One region of the Herbaspirillum sp. BH-1 genome, then DNA from elsewhere that is predicted to be linked to it. Evidence: predicted binding sites of a transcription regulator. Region 1 holds the regulator's gene; each other region holds the start of a gene.
The links. Region 1 encodes FliA, which starts transcription of late flagellar genes. Its sites were predicted from a motif close to CTAAAGTTTNNNNNNNNNNNGCCGNTA; they were not measured.
Positions count from the first base shown of each region.

Region 2: a site for FliA is predicted at 770-796, ahead of motA (flagellar motor stator protein MotA). Genes of this name have one in related genera too.
Region 3: a site for FliA is predicted at 1,520-1,546, ahead of HBH1_RS02985 (FlxA-like family protein). Genes of this name have one in related genera too.

Region 1 is NZ_PKOI01000007.1:240,205-242,468, forward strand. It holds gene flgM (flagellar biosynthesis anti-sigma factor FlgM) at 1-156, shown strand, start outside; gene HBH1_RS12360 (flagella synthesis protein FlgN) at 187-645, shown strand; gene HBH1_RS12365 (RNA polymerase sigma factor FliA) at 909-1,646, opposite strand; gene HBH1_RS12370 (MinD/ParA family ATP-binding protein) at 1,652-2,264, opposite strand, start outside.
Region 2 is NZ_PKOI01000003.1:38,652-40,915, forward strand. It holds gene HBH1_RS05155 (class I SAM-dependent methyltransferase) at 1-736, shown strand, start outside; gene motA (flagellar motor stator protein MotA) at 912-1,772, shown strand; gene motB (flagellar motor protein MotB) at 1,839-2,264, shown strand, end outside.
Region 3 is NZ_PKOI01000001.1:656,923-659,186, forward strand. It holds gene HBH1_RS02980 (MFS transporter) at 1-1,063, shown strand, start outside; gene HBH1_RS02985 (FlxA-like family protein) at 1,104-1,454, opposite strand; gene hppD (4-hydroxyphenylpyruvate dioxygenase) at 1,640-2,264, opposite strand, start outside.

The DNA of each region.
Region 1 (2,264 bases):
ACCAAGGTCAACAGCAACAGCAACAGTTTCGATGCCAAGAAAGTGGCTGAAATCAAGGCTGCCATCGCCAACGGCACCTTCCAGATCGATCCGGAAAAAGTGGCCAATGGCCTGATCGACACCGTCAAGACCCTGATCAGCGCCCGTCCGGCCTGATCGTCACTGCCTTCGCACAGGATCACCCGCATGAATCCGGCCAGCAATCTGCCCCTGGAACACGCTGCCCTGTCCCGCCTGGTCGAAAAACTGAATCAGGAACAGGCCTTGCTGGCTGAAGCCACCGCCGAAGGCCTGACCGACATCATCTCCGAAAAAGCCACCATCGTTTCCGACATGGCCACACTGGCCGGTAACCGCCACAGCCTGCTGGGCAGCCTGGGTTACAGCGAAGACGAGGCCGGCATGCAACAGTGGATGAACGAGCACGGCAGCGACGCCGACAAGGACGTCTGGGCCGGCCTGTTCGAACTGGCGCAGGATGCCAAGGAGCTCAACCGTGTCAACGGTTTGCTGATCGGCAAGAAGCTTTCGATCAACCAGAGCGCACTCACCATCCTGCAGGGCAAGACCGGCACCGGCAACTTCTACGGACCGGATGGACAGAACAGCATCAAATCTTCCGGCCGCAGGCTCGGCGTGGTCTGACCACCCTCCAAGCCGAGCGCCACGAGCGCAATCGACGCAGATACAAAGACCCCCGAGTGCCATGCCTCGGGGGTCTTTTTTTTGCGATGCAGATGCCTCAAGCTTTACCTGTTCAGCGCAATCTGGGTCAGGCCCAAGGCGGCACACAAGAGCTGTAAGCAAAAACGTCAAATTGGACACCTTTTTTCGATGGAATTGAAAACGGCTCCCGAAGGAGCCGTCAGAGCATGCCGGAGCGCGTCCTCCCGGACGCAAATCACGCCTCAGGCCACCCCACTCCACGAATGCTCCCGCAGATAGGAGCGCATGCGTGAGATTGCCTGGCTGTGCAGCTGGCACACGCGGGACTCGGACACGCCCATGACGGCGCCGATCTCCTTGAGGTTCATTTCCTGCTCGTAGTAGAGGGCCATCAGGATCTGCTCGCGCTCGGGCAGGGCCTTGATGGAATCCACCACGGCTTCGCGGAAGCCGCCGTTGATCAGGTTCTGCAGCGGGTCGTCATCGGACTCGGCGGTCTGGTAGCGGTCCAGGAAATGTTCATGACCACCATCGTCGTCGTGGAAATCCTCGTAGTAGATCAGCTGGTGCCCACCGCATTCACTGAGCAGCGACTGATACTCGGTGAGGCTGATCTTGAGGTGCTGCGCCACTTCGGTTTCCTGCGGCTGGCGACCGAGCTGCTGCAGCAAGGCCTGCATGGCTTCGTCTACCTTGCGGGCGTTCTGACGGATGCTGCGCGGCAGCCAGTCGCTGCTGCGCAGCTCGTCCAGCATGGCGCCGCGAATGCGTTGGACGGCATAGGTCTCGAACTGCGCGCCATGGGTCTCTTCGTAGCGGTTGACGGCGTCGAGCAAGCCCATCATGCCGGCCTGGATCAGGTCGTCCACCTCTACGCTAGGGGGCAATTTTGCCTTGAGCTGATGCGCCAGTTTCTTGACCAGCGGCGCATGCTGCTCCAGCACGTCGTTCTTGCCCTTTTTTCCCTTGACGTTATACATGCACGTCACACTCCCAGACTTGCACCATCGGTTGCCATTCCGTAAGTGCTGCGGGCCGTATCGGCCGCCGTGAATTGCTTGGACAGACGCTGGAAAGCCAGCGCCGCACCGGCAAAGGGAAACACATCCATCACCGCCCGCCCCTGACCAGTAGCACGGCGGATATGGTCATCGGCCGGGATGGCGCCGAGGAACTTCAACTGCGCCGCCAGATAGCGGCTGGCGGCCTGGGCCATGTTGGCGTAAACAGTACGCGCCTCGGCCTCGGTGGCATCATTGACGATCAGGCTGAAGGGACGCCGCCCGATGCGGTCGCTCAGGCTCTTCAGGAGCACATAGGCAGCCTTGATCGAGGTGGCCGTGGTCGATACCTGGATCACGATCTCACCCATTTCCATGGTCGGCACCGGCAGCGATTGGTCGCTCGCCAGCACGCCGTTGACCAGGGTGATCTCGGCCTGCTCGATAAGGCTGTCGAAAATCTCGGCCAGACGTCCGGCCTGCGGATCACTGGCGACCGGCACGCTGCGACGGGCAATACGGGCCATGGCAAAGCCTTCCGGCAGCATGCGGGTGGCCTCGCGCAAGGGACGCTCCATGCGCGCCACTTCCTGCAGC
Region 2 (2,264 bases), on a different contig from region 1:
GATCCAGGCCTTGTTGCTGTTCGTGTTGGGCCTGGTGGGCGCCAACGTGATCGACGTGCTGTGCCAGCGCGCCGGTCTTTCTCCCTTTTCCCCCTTGCAAACTTCCCTGCTGCACGGCGCGATCGCCGCGCTGCTGGCACGTCTGCGCCGCATGGCCGTGTGGTGGTGGCTGATCCTGCTGGTGTTCCCGCTGGCGGCGCTGCTGGTGGGGCGGCTGCAATTGCCGCCATGGCTGTTCCTGACGGTATTCCTGTTCATGCTGGTGCTGTTCTGGTCCACCTTCCGTAGCCAGGTGCCGTTCTATCCCTCCGGCCGCAGTGCCTGGGATGCGGTGGCCGCCTTGTTGCCCCAGGGGCGGGCGATCCGCTTCATGGATATCGGCAGCGGCCTGGGCGGCGCGGTGCTGGATCTGTCGCATCGCCGGCCTGAAAGTGAATTCACCGGCATCGAGATCGCGCCCTTGCCCTGGCTGGTGAGCCGCCTGCGTGCGGCGCTGACGGGCAATCGCTGCCGCTTCGTGCGGGGCGACTATCTGTTGCTCGATTTCGCAGAGTACGACGTGGTGTTCGCCTATCTTTCGCCAGCCGCCATGCTGGCCCTGTGGCACAAGGCCCGGGCCGAAATGCGGCCGGGGACGCTGTTACTGAGCTACGAATTCCATATTCCGGGGACCACGCCGGACCTGGTGATCCAGCCCGAGGGGGGCGGGCCGGTGCTGCATGGCTGGCGCATGTGAGCGCATAAAGTGACGCAATGCGAGACGCGACGTATCAAGTTTGCCCGGATTGAGCCGTAAATCGAAAAGGAAGGGCGTTTTTCGGATATGTATTCCCTCATTTGCTTGATTGGAATACCTGTAATCTGACGAACGTGAAAATACATGCAACGCCACTGGGACGGGAGCAGGCACTTTGTTAGTCATTATCGGATATGTCATTGTCATGGGCTCCGTCTTCGGCGGCTTTGCCCTGTCCGGCGGCCATCTGGGGGCGCTGTTTCAGCCACTTGAACTGCTGATGATCGGCGGCGCCGCGGGTGGTGCGTTCCTGGTGGGTAACAACGGCAAGGCGATCAAGGCCACGATGAAGGCCTTGCCGACCGTCCTCAAGGGCTCGACCTACACCAAGGCGCTGTACATGGAGCTGATGGCGCTGCTGTTTGAGATCCTGACCAAGTCTCGCAAGGAAGGCCTGATGTCCATCGAAGGCGACATCGAAGAGCCGGAAAGCAGCCCCATCTTCAGCAAGTACCCCGGCGTGCTGGCCGACCATCACCTGATCGAGTTCATGACCGACTATCTGCGCCTGATGGTGTCGGGCAACATGGATGCGTTCCAGATCGAAAACCTGATGGACAACGAAATCGAGACCCACCACCACGAGGGTGAGATTCCGGTGCACTGCATCGCCAAGCTGGGTGACGGTATGCCGGCCTTCGGTATCGTGGCCGCGGTGATGGGGGTGGTGCACACCATGGAATCGGTGGGTATCCCGCCGTCCGAGCTGGGCATGCTCATTGCGCACGCGCTGGTGGGTACCTTCCTCGGTATTCTGCTGGCCTACGGTTTCGTGGGCCCGCTGTCCAGCCTGCTGGAACAGAAGCTGCACGAATCGACCAAGATCTACCAGTGCGTGAAGGTGACGCTGCTGGCCAGCCTGAATGGCTACGCGCCGGCACTGTCGATCGAATTCGGCCGCAAGGTCCTGTTCTCGACCGAACGTCCGACCTTCCTGGAACTGGAAGAGCACGTCAAGCAGGCCAAGAGCAAGTAATCCTGCCGTTGGCGGATGGTACGCGCATCGATTCACACAGACATCAGCATTGAGCAGGAGTAAGGCATGGCCGACGAAGGGCTACGTCCCATAATCGTTAAGCGGATCAAGAAGGGCGGCGGTGGTCACCACGGCGGCGCCTGGAAGATCGCGTACGCCGACTTCGTGACTGCGATGATGGCGTTCTTCCTGCTGATGTGGCTGCTGGGTTCGACCGCCAAGGGCGACCTGAACGGCATCGCCGAATATTTCAAGACCCCGCTGAAGGTCGCCATGGCCGGCGGCTCCGGTAGCGGCGACGCCAATACGGTGCTGCCAGGCGGCGGCAAGGACCTGACCCGCCAGGACGGCCAGTTGCGCAAGGGCGAGAACGATGTGGTCACCCGCAAGCAGACCCTCAAGCAGGCCCAGCAGGAACTGGAGAAGGCCGAGCGCTCGCGCCTGGAGCAGCTGAAGTCGCGCCTGGAAAAGGCTATCGATTCCAATCCGACC
Region 3 (2,264 bases), on a different contig from region 1:
GCTGGCCTGTGCCGCCAGCAATGACATGCTGCAGCTGAGTCTGGCGCGGGTGCTGCAGGGGCTGGGCGCGGCCGGCATCCTGTCGGTCAATACGGCCCTGATCCGCTTCATCTACCCGGCGCGCCTGCTGGGCCGCGCCATCGGCTACAACGCCCTGGTGGCCGGCACCGGCAATGCCCTGGGGCCGACCGTGGCCGGCTTCATCCTGCACCTGGCATCCTGGCACTGGCTGTTCCTGATCAATATCCCGCTCGGGCTGGCCGCGCTCGTGGTGGGCAACAAGGCGCTGCCCACCAATCCGCTGGCCCCGCGCCGCTTCGACCGGCAGAGCGCGCTCCTGTGCATGTGCTTCATCGGCTTGCTGCTCTATACCATCGATGCGGTCGGCCATCTGCAGGGCGTCTGGGTGGTGGCCGGCTGCGCCGTGCTGACCGGGCTGAGCCTGTTCCTGTTGCTCAAGCTGCAGTCGTCCAGCGCCCCCATGCTGCCGCTGGACCTGCTGCGCATTCCCTTGTTTGCGCTGTCCATCGGCACCTCCTTCTGTTCCTTCGCGGCGCAGATGGCGGTGTTCGTGATGCTGCCCTTCATGTTGCAGAACTACCTCGGCATCAGCGCCGCGCGCGCCGGGCTGTTGCTGACGGCCTGGCCGATTGCCGTGGCCCTGACCGGGTTGGTGGCGGGCAAGCTGTCGGACCGCATCGCGGCGGGTTTGCTGGGTGGGATAGGGCTGGGGGTGATGTGCCTGGGCCTGCTGTCGCTGCTGACGATCGACCATGGCACGCCGGACGGCCTGATGGCGCTGCAGTTTGCGATATGCGGGTTTGGCTTCGGGCTGTTCCAGTCGCCCAACAACCGCACCATGATCAGCGCCGCTCCGCGTGAGCGTACCGGTGGCGCCAGCGGCATGCTGGGCACGGCGCGCCTGACCGGGCAGACCGTGGGCGCCTCGATGGTGGCCATGCTGCTGGGGTGGTCGGACGCACCGTATGCGCTGGTGCTGTGCTGCGCCGCCGGGCTGGCGGCGCTGGCGTGTGTGGTCAGCCTGACACGGCTGCGCTATTGAAGGGAACGCAAGGAGCGGAAGAGAACGGCGAGGGCAGGGCTCAGGCGACTGCGGCCAGGGCCTCGCTCTGGGCGTGGTGGTGGGCCGCATGGGCGGCCACCGACAGGGCCATGCTGAGGTAATTCTCGCCGCGCCTGCGCTGACGGGACTGTTGCTGCTCCAGCGCAAACAATTGCTGGTAGAGCGTGCGGATCTGCTGCTGCAGCAACTGGCGCTGCTGCTTGCCGTCGCGATTGGCCGGGAAGCGTGCCAGCGACTGCGCCTGCTGTTGCAGGATCAGGATGCGGTGACTGAGCTGCTCGATCAGTTCGGCGGGGTCATGGTCCAGCGTGTCTGCATGGGCGGTGTGGCTGGCCTCGGCAGTTTTTTCTTGTTCATACGCGATGTTCATGCGAACTCCAGCCCCGGTCGAGGCGCCAGTCTTGCAGGTTCAGGCAAGATTGCCTTTGGGTAGAGTTACGGCAGCTTCCTGCAAAGCTTGAGTCGCGAAACGTAAAAAAGCGAAAAGGCGCAGGCCCGGGAAGGGCGCTGCGCCTTGCATGCAGGGAAGGGCCGGCATGGCTGCCGGCGGCTCCATCAGATGACGCCGCGGCGCATCTGGTCCAGTTCGATGGATTCGAACAGGGCCTTGAAATTGCCCTCGCCGAAGCCGTCGTTGCCCTTGCGCTGGATGATTTCATAGAACACCGGGCCGATCAGGTTCTGGGTGAAGATCTGCAACAGCAGCCCCTGGCCGGCGGTGGGGGCACCATCGATGAGGATCTTCAGTTCGCGCAGGGCGGCCAGGTCTTCGCCATGGCCGGGGATGCGGCGTTCCACCAGGTCGTAATAGGTGGCGATGGTGTCCTGCAATGGCACCCCGCGAGCGTACAGGGCGCGCACGGTCTGGTAGATGTCGTCGGTGCCCAGGGCGATGTGCTGGATGCCCTCGCCGTTGTACTGCTTGATGAATTCCTCGATCTGCGACTTGCCGTCCGCGCTCTCGTTGATGGGAATGCGGATCTTGCCGCACGGGCTGGTCATGGCCCGCGAGCGCAGGCCGGTGACCTTGCCCTCGATGTCGAAATACTTGATCTCGCGGAAGTTGAACAGACGCGTATAGAACGACGACCAGGTGTCCATGGCGCCGCGCATGACGTTGTGGGTCAGGTGGTCGATATAGGTCAGGCCCACGCCCTTGGGATTGCGCTCCACGCCGGGG